DNA from 3 places in the Paenibacillus sp. MB22_1 genome. Region 3 is predicted to be linked to each of the others. Evidence: predicted binding sites of a transcription regulator. Region 3 holds the regulator's gene; each other region holds the start of a gene.
What was found. Region 3 encodes LexA, which represses DNA repair genes until DNA is damaged. Its sites were predicted from a motif close to CGAACATATGTTCG; they were not measured.
Positions count from the first base shown of each region.

Region 1 (7,079 bases), on a different contig from region 3:
CTTCATCAGCAAATATTTTCATAGCCTCTTCATTAAGTTTTTCCATATCTTCTTGAATTTGATTAATGTACTGGAACACCAAATGTTCGATGTGTGTCTGGCGAAAGATAGGGAGATCACACGTCTTACTGTGATGACGGTTAGAGCAAATATAGTATTGAGTACGGACAATCCCTTTGGTTGTTGTTCTTTTTGTTGTCAATCGTCCAAACATAGCTGCTCCACAACGACCACAACGTAAAACGCCACTAAACCAGTATTCACCAACTTTGCTGAATCCGCCTTGAGATTTCCGTTTCATGTATTTCTTGAGTTCTTCATACTCCTCTTGAGTAAAAATAGGTTCATGTGATCCTTTACCATATACGCACTTTACCCTCTCATCTCGTTTGCTGTTAACGTATGTACCAGCAGGGGTCTTTGAACCAATCCTAATGATACCTGCGTAATATGGGTTCTCTAATGTGTAGGCAACGGTAGCATCAGTCCACTCTCGCCCTCTTCGAAGCTTACCCGAGCGATTCATAATCATAGCCACAGATTTATAACCTTTACCACTCATATACAAATCTCTGACTTCACGAATCAGTGCAGCCTCTTCAGGAATGAGTTGCTCGTCCTGCGTGTATCCATAGGGCACTACGCCACCTGGACGTCGCCCCTCCGCAACCATTTGCTCGACTCCGAAGCGTACACGCTCTGAGATCGTCCCACGCTCCCACTCAGCCATTGCACCGACAAGGGTGATAAAGAACCTCCCCATTGCTGTCGTCGTCTCAAAAATCTCTGTAGCGCTCTTAAACTTCACGCCATAAAGATCAAATGTTTTAAGTAGGGAGTGTAGGTCGCCTACGGAACGAGTAAGGCGGTCGAGTTTGTAAACGAGAACAACATCAAACAGTTTCTTCTCCATATCTTCCAACATACGCTGCATATCTGGGCGTTTTAAGTCTTTTGCTGAATAGCCATCATCAACGTAAAAGTCGTGTATGACCCAATCCTGTGATTCTGCAAAGCTGATTAAACGACTACGTTGCCCCTCAATGCTAAAACCTTCTTCTGCTTGCATGTCTGTTGATACACGAATATAGATAGCAACACGCATTTATACATCGCTTCCTTAAGCATTAATGTTTTGTGCATTCCAGGCTTCCCATCTATTTTTGGCTAAGTCGAGTGGAACGACAAATTCTTCAGCAATCCAGCGAATACCTTCATCAAGGTAATTGATGTGTGCAATATCGTCATGATTGATCATGTGAAGGGGTACAAGCAGATACTCTGCGAAATGTGCTGCTTGTATTTCGTGGCGCTGGATATGTAAGTTCGATATTTCTAAGTGGGAGGCTACATGTAGAACATGATGACACAACTCATGGGCTACGGTCTGTCGCCATTCAGGCAGAGATAACTGATCGTTGATATATAAACCGCTCCATCCTATTTTTGTGGGATGGGCGATACAATGACTGCGGATTGAAGTTGGAAAGACTTCGGCTTTACAAGCATAAGCGATGGCTTCGATGTCGATTTCGTGTGGGTAGTGGATATTGAGATAATTCAAGAGTTTATTCACTTGCTGCTCTAAGTTTAAGTTCATGAAACATCGTCCTTTTTCTTGGTGATTATGGTGTTCTAAGCTTTGAAAACACGTTTAAACGGAACGTATGTTCTGTTTAAACTGTAAAAGAAAAGCCCTAAAGGGCTATAGAATTATTTATCTTTCAAATCCCAAGCGGATTCGTCAGTGTCTTTTTCTGTAGGAGGTACTTTCTTTTTCTTTTTGATTTCTTCATGCCAGTAGCGAATAATTTCTTCCTTTTCTTCGTTTGAAGCCTCTAAAAAACCATCGAAAAAAATTTGTTCAAGAAGTGGTGGCTTTGGAGAATTAGTGATTGAATTCTTCAAGACTTGTCCGGAAATAATGGGTGAATCAACAGAACGTACATCTGATTTTCCTACGAGATAATCGATAGACACATTAAAGACGTTTGATATTTTTATGAGGGTGTCCATGTCAGGAGTTCTATTTCCATTTTCATAACCTGAAATGGAAACTTTAGTTAGGTTCAGTTTTGCACCTAGCTCTTCTTGTGTCCACTTATGCTCTTTTCTAAGTTGCTTTAAACGATAGGGAAAAGACAATTTAATCACTCCAGAACAAGTTCAATTAACTTAATAATAAGTTAACGAGCGGCTAACTTCAATGTAGTTAACTAAATAGAAATTATTCATTGACAATTCACTAAACGCTAACATATACTGGGTATAGTTCACTAATGGTTTATTCAAGGAGGTGCTGCATAGTGCTCTTGACTTTAAAGCAAATAAGAAAAAATAATAATAAAACTTGTCAGGAAGTCGCTGATGCTGTAGGGATAAGTAAGGTTTACTACTGGCAAATCGAGAACGGTAAAAGGAAACTTTACTATGATCTTGCAGTAAAAATAGCAGCATTTTTTAATATGTATCCTGATGATATTTTTTTACCTCAAAAGTAAACTAAATGAAAACATAATTTCAAAAAAGTATTCTTTATAGAAACTTTGTTGGAGGCGATTATTAGAATGCAAATCTCAAAACCATATAACCCTGGTTTATCTGAAAAAGCTTGGAATAAGCTGCACAAAATGCTGGCAGCTTTAAATATCAAATACGCTGCTGAGATTCAAGCTAGCCGAAAAGCAAAGCAAGAAAAAGCTATGTAGTAAGTAAAACGATGAAGGAGGTACTCTGATGGGAGCTGCGTTTGCAATACAGGTTATGACTGGTAAAGAGAACAATGTTAAAAAGCTGATGGAGTGGGCGTTTGCTCGAAATGAATCCGCTCAAAATTGGATCAAGGCAGTACATACATTTACAACAACTACTCGACGATTGCTCGGTCAGGGAAAGCTTGGAAAAGAGATTAAACGTGCTATTATGCCCGGTTATATTTTTATTGAAATGAATTACTCAGTCGATGAAAATAATTGCTCGGCGCATTTACCTGTCGATGTGTGGCATCTCATCAAGAGTATCCCCGGAGTAATAAAACAATTTACTGGCTCTGGACAAGTTATCGGAGCTGATGAGTTTCAAAAAATGCTCGGGCTGGAACCAGAAGAACAACAAGTTGAGATAGCAGTCCCTGTTGAAGAAACATCGGCATCTAATGAAGTCGATGAAGTTGAGAAAAATATGAAGAATGCTCTGCATGAAGTCAATATGGCCAAGACTAAGGAAGAGCGCGCGCAAGCACTAAAAGCTTTGGATGTTGCTGAACAACAGATGAATGTATTGGTTGAAAAGGTTTATGAAGAGCCGGTTGGAGTAGTAGCGAAGGAACTGAGTGGTATTCAGCAGCTTAAGAATCGTATGGCTGAAAGGGTACGAGCATTTGTAAGAAATAACAAAGAAATTGTGAGTTTTCCAAGAACCTTTTTGGACAAAATTATATACTCTGTTGATCTTCAAAGCAAATGGCTGCAATCACCGCGATCATTGATAACTTTATTGTTTAAATATCTTCGTGAGCCAGGTGTTAGCTGATGGAAGCACCATTACTAGAAACGAGCACAGGCCATGTGGTGTACTTCATCCATCCACGTAACGGTAGTTTGAGTGAGGAGGATACCTTTGGTGTAGCGCGTTGGCAGCCGGAAAACGGCGGTGAACCCTTTGCCATTAAAGGCAATCTTTACGGAGTAAACAAAGGGGAGCGGATTACTGTTCATGGTAAGTGGGAGACTCACCCCAAATATGGACTACAGTTTGCTGTAGATCACTGGGAGCGGCCTTTGCCTAAAACCAAGGACCAGATTATTTCCTTCCTCAGTTCTAAATTCGTCAAAGGGTGCGGAGTGAAAACTGCTGAATTGATCGTTCAAAAGCTCGGTGATCGGGCACTGGAACGAATTATGCATGAGGGTGCCGCTTGTCTAATGGGTATTAAGGGGATTGGCACGAAAAGTGCAGTTAAAATTGCAGATAGCATTAAAAGCAATTTTGAAATTCAGCAGATTATGATGACGTTGTTGCCCTACGGAATTTCTGCGGATATTGTCACCAAGATGTACAAGCAGTGGGGTAAAGAGTGCGTAGATATAGTGCGGCGCAATCCCTACCGGCTAACTGAGATTCGGCTAATTGGGTTTCTTAAGGCCGATGAGATTGCTATGGCAATTGGTATTAGTATGGACTCACCGTATCGTCTGAACGCAGCGTTGCAACATGTTCTTGGTGAAATGTGCTATGGAGGCGGTCACTGCTTTGTCTTTGAGCGTGATCTGATTGAGCGTACTAAGGAGCTTTTAAGGGGAGTTTCAGAGCAGGACATTGAAAGAGAACTGCAACTGATGGCTGCCCATGAACAAGTGGTTTGGGAAGAAGATAGGATTTATCCGAAGCACCTGTATATCTATGAAAATAAACTTGCTCATAAGCTGGCTTGCATGGCAACCCGGAGTGGCAGAGCTATGCCTTTTTTAGAACCGATGATTCGCGAGTATCAGCTGCAACACGGAATTGTACTGGCTGAAAAGCAACGTGAGGCAGTTCGAGAACTGTTCAGGCAACAATTGTTGATCATTACCGGCAATCCAGGCACAGGTAAAACCACTGTGGTAAAGGCCATGATTGACATCTATAAAAAGCACTATCCAGAAGCAACCATTGGGCTATGTGCGCCTACAGGCCGTGCGGCTCGTAAACTTGGAGAGCTAACAGGCATGGACTCTTCCACTATTCATATGATGCTTGGATTCCGTCTTGGTGCTGAGCCGGAGTATGGCGAGAATATGCCTCTGCCCTTTGATCTGATATTTATTGACGAAGTGTCAATGAAGGATTTGCAGCTTGCATATAACTTGTTTCAAGCCATCGGGCCAAATACAAAAGTGGTTCTTATAGGAGACAGCGACCAACTTCCATCTGTGGGGCCTGGAAATGTGCTGCATGACATGATCGCTGCTTGTATTCCTCATGTACGTCTAACAGAAATCTTTCGTCAAGCCCAAGAAAGCCAAATTATAATGAACGCTCATCGTATAAATCATGGTGAGCAGGTCGTCATTGATAAAACCAAAGATGATTTCTTTTTCATCGAGCAGCCCGAGCCGGAACGAATTGCTCATCTGGTCGTACTTAGTGTGCTAAGATTCTTGGACAAGGGGTATAGGTTGGAAGACATTCTTGTGCTTTCACCGATGAAAAAAGGGGTTATTGGTACGGAAGAATTAAATAATGCACTCCAAGCGGCGGTGAATCCACCGGCATTAGATAAAGCCGAGATAAAGACCGCTGGGCGCATCTATCGTCAAGGAGATAAGGTTATCCAGACTAAGAATGATTATGATAAACAGGTATTAAACGGTGATATAGGGACGGTAATTGGTACGATATCCATCAAAAATGAAAGTGGTGAGTTGACGGATGAAATAGGGCTTGCTTGTGATTTTCACGGGAAAGTAGTGGTCTATAGTAAGCACGAACTAAAGGACTTGCTCTTGGCCTATGCCATTACCATACACAAGGCTCAAGGTGGACAAGCCCCTGTAGTTATTATGCCTGTCTCTACCAGCCATTACGTTATGTTGGCTCGAAATCTGATCTATACTGGCCTGACGAGAGCAGAGAGGGTTTGTGTCATGATAGGGACTCGCAAGGCACTTAGTATGGCTATAAGCAACAACAAGATGGTGCAGCGTAATACAGCACTAAGTGAGCGGATTGAGAGTAATATGCTGAGTATTCCTACAGGGCAGAGGAAGGTATATGGATAAGATTGGGACGTTAAAGCAGACACTTCAACAGGCAGAATTGAAGGTGAAAAGGCGAACTGAGATTGATCTAAGTAAGGTCAATGATGAAGAAGCCAAGGCTAATGAACAAGGGTTCATGATTGTACGCAAAAGGCAGAGAGCAGTAAATCAAACAAGGTTCTCTCAAACCATTGATGAAAATATAGCTTATCTATGTCAGATTCAATATTTAACCAGTGCTGAGTTTAGCTTTATCTTTACGCTTGCCCCAATGCTCAAAATGAACGTTAATGCTATTGTCGATCCTACATCCGGGCAATATTGTTCCGTGTCGGAGATTGCAACATATCTGAAGCGAAGTCGGCAAAAGACAAGTGAAATGATATCTGCATTAATTGAAAAAGGGATTATGTATGAATTCGCCAATGTTCATGAACTAAAAATTTACGGACGTCATGTCACTCGGCGTCCGTTTTTCTTGAATCCAGAGATTATATGCTGTGGGGATAAAAATAGGCTTCAAAGTGGGATTGTCCAACTGATGATTCATTACAACATCTTGGAAAGGTCTGGAGTGAAACTGCCGATCAAAGCCATTGTTGAACCACATAGTCAGTATGGAAAGTTGGTTAAGAGAAAGAAGTTTTTGGAAGTTGTAAAAAAGCAGAAGGGAAAATAATACAGTTCAAAAAAATACAGGTTTTTTGCGAGCAGGGGGTGTCACCAAAAGGGGACACATGTGTCACGAAAAGGTGACACCCAAAAATGCGGAAAAATGCTTATGTATCAAGGGTTTCGCGATTTTAGCGGGTGGTCTTCTTTCTTAATCTATATAAAATACAGAGTCCATGGAATTCAGGAGGAGATGAAATGATTGAGGATAACAAAAAACGTGCGTATTCAATTTAACTTTGGTGAAGATGATGAAGATACATACGATATTGATCTTCAAATTTCATGGGAAGCATCAAACGAAACAGAGGTCAAAAAGTCGTTGGATGAAGCGGTACGAAAATGGATCAGAGAAAATGTGAGTTATACATGGGAAGAGGTTGAAGTTGAGGAGGATGATCCTTAAAACTCAGGGCATGCGCGTGCGCACCATGAACAGTCTTTGAAGCGCCGGCTGTGGTGGGTGTCACTTTGGCGAATGGGCTGAGGGGCACTGGAGGGAGGAACAGGGAGCGCTAAGCAGGCATGTAGTTCGAAATTTAATGCAACGCAATAGATAGCCTTTGACTGCTTATCAGGTCAGAGGCTTTTTGTATTTTATAGAGAGTGAGACAACTCTTAAAAAGTAAAAACGGAGGAATTCGATATGTCTGAAAATGTATTTAA
Region 1 covers NZ_JBLADV010000002.1:2,637,243-2,644,321, forward strand. The annotation lists gene ACL02P_RS23745 (recombinase family protein) at 1-1,105, opposite strand, end outside; gene ACL02P_RS23750 (ImmA/IrrE family metallo-endopeptidase) at 1,121-1,600, opposite strand; gene ACL02P_RS23755 (helix-turn-helix domain-containing protein) at 1,714-2,145, opposite strand; gene ACL02P_RS23760 (helix-turn-helix transcriptional regulator) at 2,307-2,501, shown strand; gene ACL02P_RS23765 (hypothetical protein) at 2,568-2,708, shown strand; gene ACL02P_RS23770 (transcription termination/antitermination NusG family protein) at 2,737-3,531, shown strand; gene ACL02P_RS23775 (ATP-dependent RecD-like DNA helicase) at 3,531-5,762, shown strand; gene ACL02P_RS23780 (hypothetical protein) at 5,755-6,420, shown strand; gene ACL02P_RS23785 (hypothetical protein) at 6,634-6,819, shown strand; gene ACL02P_RS23790 (stage V sporulation protein S) at 7,060-7,079, shown strand, end outside.
Region 1: the regulator LexA is predicted to act here: its motif matches at 1,661-1,674, upstream of ACL02P_RS23750 (ImmA/IrrE family metallo-endopeptidase).

Region 2 (7,079 bases), 380 kb from region 3:
ACGTTTTGGCCGTAGCTTGTCCGGAACTTGAGACGTCCCAAGATCTTGATCAAATCCGGGTGCAAAGCATGTACGCCCACCTCGAACGTAGCCTGCTCGCCATATTCGCGAATCCGTTCGTCCACTTCTCTCCGGGATTTCTCGACCATCTCTTCGATCCGTGCCGGATGAATCCGTCCGTCTGCCACCAATTTCTCCAAGGCGGTCCGGGCGATTTCGCGGCGAATCGGGTCAAAGCCCGACAGGATCACCGCTTCCGGCGTATCGTCGATAATGAGATCGATCCCGGTCAACGTTTCGAGTGCACGAATATTCCGGCCTTCCCGGCCGATAATCCGTCCTTTCATTTCTTCGTTTGGCAGTGTTACGACGGAAACCGTTGTTTCCGCTACATGATCAGCTGCGCAGCGTTGAATGGCCAGCGTAATGATCTCGCGGGATCTCTTATCCGCTTCTTCCTTCGCTTGCTGTTCAATATCTTTGATCATCTGCGCCGTTTCATGGCGAACTTCCTGCTCCACGTTGTTCAATATGATCGTACGGGCATCTTCCATGGTAAGGTTGGAAATCCGTTCGAGTTCCTGAACCTGACTCTTATAGATCAAGTCGATTTGTTGCTGGGTTTCTTCGATCCGTTTCTCTTTGCTGACCACTTGCTCTTCTTTACGTTCAAGCGATTCTAATTTTTTATCCAGCGACTCTTCTTTTTGCAACAATCGTCTTTCTTGTCGTTGTATTTCATTCCGACGTTCACGAATGTCTTTATCAGCTTCGGCTCTCAGCTTATGGACTTCGTCCTTAGCTTCCAGAACCATTTCCTTTTTCAGTGCTTCCGCGTCCTTCCTAGCATTCTCCAGGATTTGGCTGGCCGCGTGCTCTGCACTGGAAATTTTAGCTTCGGCAAGAGACTTGCGAATAAAATACCCGATCACGAACCCAAAGAATAAAGCGGCTGCAACGAGAACGATCCAGATTACTGTGTGCATCTGTTCACCTCCCCGTTGTTTCCTCCAAGGCATTCCTTGGGATGTTTGCAGTTGTAGTTACTTTTCGTTTCTTAGGTTCATCATTCCATACAAAGAATTCATGACTTGCCCTTTCAGCTCAGCACTTCATGCTGCAAAAGCATGACTCTTCCGCAGTAGCCTAGCGGACGCACTTTGCCTGATTGGAGAACATAAATCCTATACCCTCAGAGCCATAATTTTGGAAGGAAAAAAAGGGCCCTCAAGGTATGGACTCAAATTCATTTTATTATTTGTGAAAAGATATTGTCAAGCAAATGACAGGAGTTCACTCGCCCTGTTATTCTTCGTCCCATTCATCCATTCCATGCATTTCTTCACGGTTTCCGAGTTCGCGCATGACCCGGGACACGACGCTTCCACTAAAACCACGGCGCTGCAGGAACGCCCCGGTTTTGCGTTTTCGGTCAAGCATTTCACCTGTGGTTGATCGCCACTTCTTCATGCCCAGCTGCAGGGCGCTCTCAAACTCGTCCTCTTCGCTGACCTCGCCAAGCGCCTCCTCGATATACGCCTTGGAAATCCCCTTCTGGCGCAATTCATGCTTGACCCACAGCTTCCCTTTTCCGCGCAGCTTCACGCGTTGAGAAGCCCATTCCTGAGCGTATGCGGCGTCATTGACGTAACCTTCCGACTGCAACCGGGCAAGCACATCCTGAATCGTCTCCTCGGCCCAGCCTTTCTCTCCCAGACGTTGTGCAATTTCATAGGTTGTCCGCGGTTTTAAGCTTAAATACTTCAACGCGTCGGCATACCCTTGCTGACGCTCATCTGCTGCTACGATTTCCTCCAGCTCCGCTTTCGTAAATACCGCACCTTTAATCATGCGGTATTTGATCATCACGTCCTCGTGAACCTCCAGCGTATATGCCCCAAAAGAGATCCGATAACGATGCTTCGGCCGCTTTAGCATCAACACGGACGTGATCGCAAGCTCTGTGTCCTTAGGGAAAGCGTCCAATCCGGCAGGGATTTCGCCTTCCGTCTCCTCTCGGTTCGAATCCCAGCCGGTATCCCGCGGCCGCGGCTCCCAGAACGCCTCGTCGGAGATATCTACGATATCGTCCTCTCTCCGTTCGCCAGAGTTAGCTCCATCTCTTCTTCCCGCAGCCTTCCTGCGCGATTGTCCCCACGTACTCACGTCCTATCCCTCCTGTCTATGCCCTAGGCGATCCATCCGCTTCCTTAAGTACTGCAAAAGCGCCCTGACCCGGCATATTGCCGCGGTCAGAGCGCTTGATAATTACGGCTTAACAAGCTTATTCATCTGCGAACAGCGCTTGCTCTTCTGCAAACTCCGCTTCCAGCTCGCTGGCGGAAGCCGAAGCTACTGACGTCGTCAGATTGCTGGATTCGCGGATCTTCTGCTCAATTGCATTTGCAATCTCCGGATGTTCCTTCAAGAACTGCTTCGCGTTCTCGCGGCCTTGTCCCAAACGTTCGCCGGCATACGAATACCAGGCGCCGCTCTTATCCACGATATCCAGTTCCGTCCCGAGATCGATAATGCTGCCTTCCTTGGAAATGCCTTCTCCGTACATAATGTCGATTTCGGCCTGTTTGAAAGGAGGCGCAACCTTGTTCTTCACAACCTTGATCCGCGTCCGGTTCCCGACCATGTCGTTGCCCATCTTGATCGTCTCAACGCGGCGTACATCCAAACGAATCGTCGAATAGAATTTCAGCGCGCGGCCCCCCGGCGTCGTCTCTGGGTTCCCGAACATGACACCGACTTTCTCACGCAGCTGGTTGATGAAGATCGCAATCGTCTTCGACTTGCTGATTGCCCCCGACAGCTTCCGCAGCGCTTGAGACATCAAGCGGGCCTGCAAGCCGACGTGCGAGTCCCCCATTTCGCCTTCGATCTCCGCTTTAGGTACCAATGCCGCAACGGAGTCGATGACGATAATGTCCACTGCGCCGCTGCGCACGAGTGCTTCAGCGATCTCCAATGCTTGTTCCCCCGTATCCGGTTGGGACAGCAGGAGTTCGTCGATGTTGACACCCAGCTTGCTGGCATAGGAAGGATCCAGCGCATGCTCGGCGTCGATGAAGGCAGCTTGTCCACCGATCTTCTGAACTTCAGCGATCGCGTGCAGCGCTACCGTCGTTTTACCGGAAGACTCCGGCCCGTATACTTCAATAATCCGTCCGCGTGGAAGTCCACCTGTACCAAGGGCGATATCCAGAGCGATCGATCCACTTGGAACGATCTCGACCTGCATATGCGTCGATTCTCCAAGCTTCATAATCGAACCTTTACCGAATTGCTTTTCTATTTGGCGAAGCGCCATCTCCAGCGCTGCTTTACGATCTGACAATCAGCTCACATCCTTAAATGTTATATAAATCATTGAATACTTAAAGTTACTGAATTCAGTATACTTCGGACCTCTCGTAACTTCTTTCGTATATCATTGTACCTTGTTTTGGAATGTTTGCCAAGCGTTTTTTCGAACATACATTCGCAAAATTTCTCCACCTCCCAAACCGCTGACTCTCCTCTCCCTATCCCTCTTTTACCGTAAGGGAGGGCCCCCAAAGGCCTGCTGCCCTTGGGAATCCGTAAACTGGACAAACGTTGTTGTGACTGAGGCGCTTCTTAGATGCTCTATTGTGCGGTGAATCGCTGAGTTTGTTACTTGACAGACCTCTCCTGCTCCTAGATGCGGGTACTTTTGGAAATGTGCTACCAGGGTGGTGGCGCGGTACATGGTGCGTTACATGATATGTTGCATAAATGCGTTACATAGTGCGTTGCATAGTGCTTTAGTGCGGTACATGCGCTACATAGTGCGTTTGCATAGGTTCGTTACTTGGGGGTCACATGCTGCGCTACAACTTGATATGTATGAAATTTCATATATAATTCGTCGAAATGAACTGGAATCGCGGATTATGTTCGATTTTTCATATATATTTGCTCGTATCGACCACTAGCCTTGCACCAAACCTGACATGAGAAATTACAGAAAAATTGTTTGTAAAATATCCTAAATATGGTTGCTATTACTGGTATTCTTCTGGTTGCTCATAAAAAAATCTCCTATTGTTAAGGTGTAGGCATGTTACCCACTCCATAACAGAAGGAGACCATAGCATGGGTAACAATAACTCAAAATCAGTCATTTGTAAATGCCTAAATTTGCTGAATGTCGGAGAATACCGCGGCCTGCTTGCCGACCATCGCACTCGCAAACTTACAACCGGTAAAGCCATTCAGATTTTTGTGGAGTCTCAGCTTGCAGGGCGTACCAGCTATGATGAAATCTCGGAACACCTTCGCATCATGCCGGATCTGCAGGACGACCATCTGAAGTCGATCAGTGCCTCTCAGCTTTCACGAAAGATCAAGCAACTCCCGACGGATCTGTTACAAGCGATCTTTCTCTGCAACATCGCACGCATCCAGGAGATCACCAAGCAGAAGCAAGGGATCCCGAATATCGGCAAGCTCCGGATTCTCGACTCCACCGTGCTTACCTTGCCTACCCTAGCTGGACGCTGGGCGTACTGGAGCAAAGAGCAAAATGCGGTCAAGATCCATACCCAGCTCGTGGTGGCCGATCGCGAAACGGTGTTTCCCGGCAAGATCATCAACAGCACAGCGGCGGTGAGTGATCAGGAAGTCGCTCTTGATCTGGTGGTGGCGGACGATGCGATTCATGTGATGGATCGCGGGTATATCCAGTACGAGCTATATGAATCGCTGATTCACCAACAGATGAGGTTTGTGGCCAGATTGCAGACCAAGAACAAGGTGACCATCCTCCATCAGCGAGCGGTTCCTGAGGGTTTTCCCATCACGATAGATGCGGACGTCGAGATCCAGTGGAACGATAAGCAGAAGCAGACGCATTACCTCCAAGCCCGACTGATCGAGTTTACGGATGAGCAGAAACGGACCTACCGCTTGCTGACCAATGTGCAGGATCGCTCTGCCCAAGAGATTAGCGAGATCTACCGCTATCGATGGTTGATCGAGTTGTTCTTCAAATGGATCAAGCAACATCTGAGGCTGGTGAAGATCTACAGCGCAAACCAGACCGCCATCTGGAACCAAATCTATCTGGCGTTGATCGCGTACAGCTTGGTGCTGTTGATCAAGTTAGAGATGCAAACGGATCTAAGCTTATGGCAGATCTTGAAACGCATGCGCTTATATGCTGAGCGATCGTGGGAAGAGTTTCAACAAGCTGTGTTACGACCGCCGTCTCGGCCATCCAAAGGCCGGCGTAAGAAAGGGCGGCCAGGAAGGCCGAGAAAACATCCGTTGAAGCTCAAGAGCGTCAAGATGGTACTAGAGTAACCGAACGATTCATCTACTAATTTTTGGTAACATGACTACACTTCACGTCCTGTTACCCTTTTAGCACATTGGCGGGAAATAGAAATGGAAAATTTTAATACAATAAGCTGATATAACTAATATTAACAATTAATTAAATACCATGTCACTTTAGATGCAAGGCTAGTGCGTATCGACTCAATAGTGCTGGATTATATTCGATTTTTCATACATATCACGTAAATTTGCTCTTACGGAGCACTATTATATATGATTTTTCGAACAGATTCTCTGCCCCCACCACGCGCACGCACCAAAACGAGCCTACCGACAGCCCGACCTTTCTTATTTTCCTATTTACTTGCTTGTTTGTTTGCTTACCGGATTACCAGATACTTACTTTCTACTGCTAACCAGCTAACTAGCTTATTTACTTGTTATAGTCTCAAGTAGTGGTGTAAAATTAGCCCGGGCTTCTTGACAAAGGAAGCCACGGTATGATTTCTACTAAAGTGAAGCCAATCACCTTTAGAAGGAGGATCACACCGTGACTTCTATAGATAGAATGTCACTTTTAGAGCTGTTGCGCAAGTCCGGAATTGATGGTGATGTAGATTTTCTTAAAGAGGCTTTGAACGTTCTGGTTCATGCACTGATGGAGGTGGAGGTAGCGGCACAAATCGGTGCAGAGCGTTATGAACGCAACACAGACAGAACCAACCATCGAAATGGCTATCGACACCGTGAATGGGATACACGCGTAGGAACACTCGATCTAAGAATCCCAAAACTACGCAAAGGCACTTATTTTCCTTCGCTGCTTGAGCCTCGAAAGCGTGCAGAGAAAGCGCTGCTTTCCGTGGTTCAGGAGGCATACGTTCATGGCGTCAGCACACGGAAAGTAGACGAACTCGTAGAATCGCTCGGCATGAAGGGCATTAGCAAAAGTGAAGTCTCCCGGATCTGCAAAGAGCTGGATGAAGTCGTACTGGCCTTCAAGGAGCGTCCGCTCGAAGGGCAGTTCCCTTATGTTTGGTTGGACGCGACATTCCCGAAGGTGCGTGAAGGCGGCCGTGTACGAAGTATGGCACTGGTTGTAGCCATTGGGGTTCGGGAAACCGGAGAACGAGAGATCCTTGGTTTTGACCTTGGGATGAGCGAAGACGGCCCGTTCTGGGTTGAATTTCTTCGCAAATTGGTTTCAAGAGGGCTGCATGGCGTTCAACTGGTGATTAGTGATGCACATGAAGGATTACGCGGCGCAATCGAGCAAGTTCTGACAGGCGCGGTTTGGCAGCGTTGCCGTGTTCACTTTATGCGCAATGTGTTGAGCCAGGTGCCGAAGTCTTCACAATCGATGGTTTCTTCGATTATTCGGACCATTTTTGCACAGCCGACCCAAGAAGATGCAATCCTGCAATTACGGCAAGTCGTGAACCAGCTTCACGGGAAGTTCCCGAAGGCTATGGAGATCCTTGAGCAGGCTGAAAGTGATGTCCTGGCTTACATGGCTTTCCCCAAGGAACATTGGCGGCAAATCCATTCCACGAATCCATTGGAGCGCTTGAACCGAGAAATCCGCCGGCGTTCCGATGTTGTTGGGATCTTTCCGAATCGAGAGTCTGCCATTCGTCTTATTGGTGCCATCCTGATGGAACAGCAGGATGAATGGACAGTATCGCGCCGTTATTTTAGTAAAGAGTCCATGGCCAAAGTGGTTCAGGGGGAGCAAAATCTCTTAACATCTGCTATGCTCTTGCAGAAAT
Region 2 covers NZ_JBLADV010000001.1:1,649,375-1,656,453, forward strand. The annotation lists gene rny (ribonuclease Y) at 1-986, opposite strand, end outside; gene ACL02P_RS07675 (regulatory protein RecX) at 1,306-2,166, opposite strand; gene recA (recombinase RecA) at 2,285-3,346, opposite strand; gene ACL02P_RS07685 (IS4 family transposase) at 4,126-5,334, shown strand; gene ACL02P_RS07690 (IS256 family transposase) at 5,879-7,079, shown strand, end outside.
Region 2: the regulator LexA is predicted to act here: its motif matches at 3,480-3,493, upstream of recA (recombinase RecA).

Region 3 (7,079 bases):
AAGCAGCCCGGTTTTTCCCTTGATTCGCATTCAGATTCCCTCCTTCCACCGCCTAAGAATGCCTCACTGCTTGTTTGCTTCAATCCAAACTCGCGTTATGCCAATTTCTCTAAGAGGCCATGGAGTTCGGACAAATGTTTGATCTCATAATCCGGTACGATATCGCCGGTAAGCGCTTTGCCGTCCCGATTAATCCAAACGGCCGTCATCCCCACGCTAAGCGAACCTTTGATATCCGTCGTCAGCTTATCGCCGACCATGATCGCTTCATTCGATTGAATCCCTAACCGTTCCAGAGCATGCCGGAAAATGGACGGATCCGGTTTCCCCTTGCCGAAATTTCCGGAGATCACAATCTCATCAAAATAAGGCGCCAGCTCAGGCACTCCGTCCAGCTTCTCCTGCTGCAATGCCGGACAGCCGTTCGTGAGCAATAGCAGCTTCACCTTGCCTTGCAATTCCTTCAGCACTTGAAAGGTCTCCTCATACACATGAGGCCGGGCACGCCGTTCGCGTCCAAACTGTTCCGCCAATTCGCCGGCCAGCTCCTCGTCATCAACGCCAAGCGCAAGCAGACCGCGCCGCCAGGATTCCTTGCGATAGGTTGGAGCTAACTGCTCCAGCTGACGGAATTCCGGTTGTTCTCCGGCAGAGAACGTCGCCCATAACCCCTCAAACGGATTGATTCCAATCATCGTCGTGAAAGGATACGTTTCGTAGGATTCATACAGCCCCCGCGCTTCCCGGCGTACGGCTTCTTCCAATTGCTCGGGGTTTAATCCATTAATCTTAGACGCAGCGCTTTCACACGTTGCAGCAAAGGCTTCTTTTACGCTCCGTTCATCCCAGAGCAGCGTGTCATCCAGGTCAAAACATACCGCCTTGATCGTCATTCGTCCCAACCCTCTCCATTCATATCGCAAGTGTATTGTAAAAGGATTATTCCTTCTCCAGCTTCACATGATGGGTGTCAGCATACAACTGCAGGCGCGCAGCCATCGCTTCCGTATCAAAACGGTTGCGGGTGCGGTAGAACACCCACTTCGGTTCCCGCGTCTTCGGTTCAATGACGATTTTGTTCCGGCTCACCTTGATCTTACTGATGTTACCGGCATCCAACATCCGGTCGCGGTTAAACTTCGAAGTGTACAGCCAGCTCTTGTTCACGCGTAAATATGGCTTACGCAGGAAGATCACCAGGGCCAGTACGAAATACAAAAAGATCGTCGCCCAGAACAATACCGAGTTCACTTCCTCTGTATTACCGATCAACCCGACGATGGCATACAGCAGAGCTAACAGAACCAAGGCGGTAGGCAAAATGAAATTCCGCCCTTTAAATACGTCGCCTTCCCCATTTGCTCCAAGCGAAGTACGAGGGTTCCGCGTCCCTTGTCCGACATTGGGACCTTTGCCTTTCTTATACATTCTTCGTTGATTGCGTTCTACTTTTCGGTCAAACGACCCCATACCTGTTCCTCCCTATTTATCTACAATCTCGATTGACTCGAGCTGTTGCCGAAAATTTCTGCGAACGTTTTGCAGATACGTTTCCCGAAGCTGGGCTCTTTCCAAGATCTCATCTTGCGATAATCCTTCTTGTTTCGCTTTGCGAGCCAGCTCGTTAATCCGCTTAACCAAAGCATCAATATCCATAATTCCACCTGCTTCTTTATATACTATGCTTCCCATGATGTCTCACAGGGCATTAATTCTTACTTTGACATGAGAAAAAGAGCTTGTCAAGGCGCGGCAACCCCTGCCGGAATACCTTGGAACAAGCTCTGTTCGAATGAATCGGTAAACCTCTGATCATGATCTTTGTAAGCATCAATTATCTGCTCGGCAACATCAACGTATCCCCGGCTTGAATCTCGCTGCTGCTCAGCCCGTTCGTCCGGATCAGCTTCTGAACATAGACCCTTGTGTCCAGGCCCTGCGGCTTATGTGCCACGGCAATTTCCCATAACGTATCCCCTGGCATAACCACGACATATTCCGGCCGATTTGCTCCCTCAGAGCTATCCGAAGAAGCAGCAAAGGCTTGTACCATTCCAGTACATGTGATGCTGAAGATGATTAAAAGCAGGGCCATTTTGGACAATCTACTCTTAAGGAAGACGTTCATATGTAAACTTCTCTTCACAGGGCGACGAAAAGAAGGTTGTTCATAGATGCTTTGATAAGAACTATATTTCAACATTTCACCATCACTCCAAACAAGTGTTCTGTGTTAATGTAATCAATATAACACGAACACTTGTTTGATTCAATAGTTTTTTCGAACAGTTGTTCCTGTTTTTTTTCGGAAATAGTTCTCGTCTCCCAAACTATTTAGAACTAATGTTTGTACGAACGGCAGTTCTATGTTATAATTTTTCCAAACGTTACTAAATGGGGTTGATCCGTAAATGTCTAAGGTATCGAGCCGGCAACAGGCCATTCTTGAGTTTATTCGCAACGAAGTACGCGCTAAGGGATATCCTCCTTCGGTCCGAGAGATTGGTGAAGCCGTCGGATTGGCTTCCAGTTCCACCGTTCACGGCCATTTGGACCGTCTGGAGAAGAAAGGCTTCATCCGCCGCGACCCGACGAAACCGCGCGCCATTGAATTGCTGGGTCAAGAGGAATCGGAGAATTACAATTTGTTTGCGCACAGCGTGACCCGCGTTCCTATTGTTGGGAAGGTCACCGCAGGCGTGCCGATCACAGCGACAGAGAATATTGAAGATTATTTTCCGCTGCCAGAGCACTATGCAGCTGATGGTGACATCTTTATGCTTTCCGTGGTTGGCGACAGCATGATCGAAGCTGGAATACATAACGGGGATTATGTGATTGTCCGCCAACAGCAGACGGCGAACAACGGTGATATCGTTGTGGCCATGACGGAGGATGACGAGGCAACGGTCAAGACGTTCTATAAAGAAAGTGACCATATTCGCCTGCAGCCGGAGAATTCGACGATGGAACCGCTTCGTTTGAAACATGTAACCATCTTGGGCAAGGTCATCGGCTTGTTCCGCGACCTGCACTAATCCGAACTCTTCGTTAATAGAAGGCGAAACGAAGATACGAAATCCGAGCAGGACGAAGCGATGGGGTGACATCGGCTTCGTCCTCATTTACTTTTAGAGAACTTGATGACTTCCCCCTCCTATTCCCATTCGAGATTCAGGAAGCTCACGGGATGGTAGCCGTTTTTGTCTCGGCGACCGCGTGTGCCCCAGCCTAGCCCCGAACGCTCCGTGATCCACCATTGCTTTAACCGATAGCGCCGACGTTGGTATCTTTTTAATTCGGTTACTGTCATCTACATTAACCTCCTTATTTCATACCTATAAGTTGTCCCAATTCAGGATAAATCATGGCATGGTTTCGAAATCCAAAAACTGTTATTCATTCATCATCCGTTTCAATAAAAAAAAGCCAGCACCCCGCTTGAATTGCCGGGTGCTGGCTTGGCTTGTTAACACCGATTAATACAACGTTATATATTGATCGCGTTCCCATTGATGAACTTGGGTCCGGAAGATATCCCATTCGATCTCTTTCAGTTCATAGAAGTGAGTCAGCGCATGATCTCCGAGCGCTTCGCTGATAATTTCGCTGCGGAGCAATTCGCCGAGCGCTTCTTTCAAGTCGGCTGGCAGACTTGGGATGCCTTCTTCCACCCGCTCTTCTTCAGACATCACATAGATGTTGCGGTCAACCGGATCAACCAGCGGCAGCTCTTTCTTAATTCCATCCAGTCCGGCTTTCAACATAACGGCCAGAGCCAAGTATGGGTTAGCAGCCGGGTCCGGGTTACGCACTTCGATCCGGGTGCTGAGACCGCGGGAAGCCGGAATCCGAATCATCGGACTGCGGTTACTCGAGGACCAAGCCACATAACAAGGGGCTTCATACCCAGGCACGAGACGTTTATAAGAGTTCACGGTCGGGTTCGTGATCGCTGCGAATGCGCGGGCGTGCTTCAGAATGCCCGCCATATAATGACGTGCTTCTTTGCTCAAGCCCAACTCATCGTTTTCGTCATAAAATGCATTGACATTGCCTTTGAACAGCGATTGGTGACAGTGCATCCCGGAGCCATTCACGCCATACAGCGGCTTCGGCATAAACGTTGCATGCAGTCCATGCTGGCGGGCAATCGTCTTAACGACCAGCTTAAAGGTTTGGATTTGGTCTGCAGCTTTGATCGCATCAGCATATTTGAAGTCGATTTCATGCTGACCTGGTGCCACTTCGTGGTGAGAAGCTTCGATTTCAAAGCCCATTTCCTCCAGGGTCAATACGATTTCGCGGCGGCAGTTCTCGCCCAAATCCGTAGGAGCCAAGTCGAAGTATCCGCCTTGGTCGTTCAACTCGGTTGTAGGGTTGCCTTTATCATCGGTTTTGAACAGGAAGAATTCCGGTTCCGGACCAACGTTCATTGCGGTGTAACCCATTTCCTCAGCTTCCTTGAGCGCACGTTTCAGAATCGCGCGTGGGTCGCCGGCAAACGGAGTTCCGTCAGGCATATATACATCGCAAATCAAACGTGCAACGCGATCCTCGGTCACCCAAGGGAAGATTACCCAAGTATCCAGATCCGGGTAAAGATACATATCCGATTCCTCGATACGGACATACCCTTCAATGGAAGAACCGTCAAACATCATTTTGTTATCCAGCGCTTTTTCCAATTGGCTGACCGGGATTTCCACATTCTTGATCGTTCCCAGCAAATCCGTGAACTGCAAACGGATAAAACGTACGTTTTCTTCCTTAGCGATACGTAAAATATCCTCTTTGGTGTATTGCGTGTTACTCACCCTAACCTCTCCCAACGTTTAGATTATTTTTTGAAAAACCGAGACAACTCGCCTTGGAGCAAAGAGACTTGTCCCGGTTTGCTCCCTGACACCAGCTGTTGCTTCAACATCCGGTAGATTTGGGAATCCGTCATTTCCTTTCTCTTCTCCTCCGTGTCCTTCGTGATGACTGTCGCATCCTGGGACTCCCGAGACATCGGATTCATGACCTGCTTGATCCCCGCGATATTGACACCTTTATCGATGAGACTCTTGATTTCCAGTAACCGCTCGACGTCATTCAAGGAAAACATCCGCTGATTTCCCGAGGTACGTGCGGGTACAATCAATTCATGCTGCTCGTAATATCTTATTTGTCTTGCCGTTAAATCCGTAAGTTTCATGACGATACCAATAGGAAACAAGGCCATATTTCTGCGAATTTCCTCGCTCATCGCTATCAACCTTCCAGTTAGAATATCATGACCTTATCATATGTTAGTTATCCTAACATGTCAATAGATATGTTAGGATAACTTACAACAAGTTGCGGTCTTTCATCGTCTGAAGTGCGGCGAGTAGGCCAAATTTAACATGAGAATACGTCAAACCGCCTTGCATATACGCAATATATGGCGCACGAATCGGAGCATCGGCAGACAATTCCAGGCTCCCGCCCTGAATAAACGTCCCGGCTGCCATAATCACCGGGTGATCATAGCCTGGCATATCCCAAGGCTCGGGCACGACATGGCCGTCCACTGCGGCTGCCCGCTGAATCCCCTGGACAAACGCAATTAATTGTTCCGGGGCGTCAAAGGCAATCGCCTGGATCAGATCGGTACGCCGATCCTGCCAAGCCGGCCGGCTTCGGAATCCTGCCCGCTCAAACAATGCCGCAGCCAGGATGGAGCCTTTAATGGCTTGTCCTACGATGGTTGGAGCCAAAAATAAGCCTTGATAAATGCCTCGCGTCGTTCCCAGCATCGCCCCTACCTCACCGCCAATGCCCGGTGCAGTCAATCGGTTGGATGCGAGGTTGACCAGGTCCTGCTTTCCGCAAATATATCCTCCGGTTTCCGCCAAGCCGCCACCCGGATTTTTAATCAGCGAGCCAGCAATCAAATCGGCTCCAACCTCCGTTGGTTCTTGTTCCTCGGTAAATTCACCATAGCAGTTATCCACGAAGACAATCAGATCCGGCTTGATCTCTTTCACTCGGTGAACCATCTCACCGATCTGTTCAACGGAAAAAGAATCCCTCCAGTCGTAGCCGCGCGAGCGCTGAATCCCAATGACTTTGGTCTTATCGGTGATCTTGGTCTTCACGGTGTCCCAGTCGACTGTGCCGTCAGCCAGCAATGCAGCTTCGTGATACCGGATGCCAAAATCCTGCAGCGAGCCGCTGCCGTCACCCGGCGTTCCGATCACTTTATGTAGTGTATCATATGGACGCCCCGTAATATAGAGCAGTTCGTCCCCGGGACGCAAGACCCCGAACAACGCTGTGGCAATCGTATGCGTGCCGGAAGCGAAATGCGGCCGTACCAGTGCGGCCTCCGCGCCAAATACGTCCGCATACACTAAATCCAACACTTCACGGCCCCGATCATTATAAGCATAACCGGTGGAAGCGGCAAAATGAAAATCGCTGACTTGATGACGTTGAAATGCTTCAATAACCTTCCACTGGTTGTGATCGACGATCCGGTCGACCTCCCGGAACCGGCTTTCCACCTGACGTTCAGCGGCTTCCAGCCAATGTACGATTTCTTCCGAAAATACTGCCATTGTTACGTTATCTCTCCCTTAATCTATTCCATCGTTTGTCGTGATATCCGCAGGGGCTTCTTGTCAGGGCGATTTGCACTCCCCCGTTGACCTTCCGACGCGCACGATGCAGTTGCCGGTGCCTCGTGACCCCCTCCAGCTGACGTTTCAACTCGCCGATCCGCCGGCGGATATGGCGGCGATCCGTTTCCAGCTGGCTTTCCCCCGGCCCCCGTGTGCCGATCCCGAAGCTCCAGCACTTTCCCTTTCCCGATCAACCAGCGGGGATCGGGCTTCTCACGATATTGGACTACCGTAACTGCAACCTCTACCCCGCCCGTTTCGGCCAGCTGCACCAGTTCGGCCAGGGAGTAGTCAGAATTTATTCCACTTTGCTTCGTCTCCGACGTAACCAAGCTGACTAATACGGCCACATCCGTTTGGTGGGTCGTCGTTTCATGCAAATGCACCTTCGACATGATCACTGCTCCTTCGAGGGGATCCAATGCGATA
Region 3 covers NZ_JBLADV010000001.1:1,274,181-1,281,259, reverse strand. The annotation lists gene ACL02P_RS05945 (FixH family protein) at 1-30, opposite strand, end outside; gene ACL02P_RS05940 (HAD family hydrolase) at 96-893, opposite strand; gene ACL02P_RS05935 (hypothetical protein) at 940-1,470, opposite strand; gene ACL02P_RS05930 (DUF896 domain-containing protein) at 1,483-1,656, opposite strand; gene ACL02P_RS05925 (LysM peptidoglycan-binding domain-containing protein) at 1,835-2,095, opposite strand; gene lexA (transcriptional repressor LexA) at 2,412-3,038, shown strand; gene ACL02P_RS05915 (hypothetical protein) at 3,158-3,313, opposite strand; gene glnA (type I glutamate--ammonia ligase) at 3,480-4,817, opposite strand; gene ACL02P_RS05905 (MerR family transcriptional regulator) at 4,841-5,251, opposite strand; gene ACL02P_RS05900 (aminotransferase class I/II-fold pyridoxal phosphate-dependent enzyme) at 5,334-6,587, opposite strand; partial or broken gene ACL02P_RS05895 (GTPase HflX) at 6,652-7,045, opposite strand.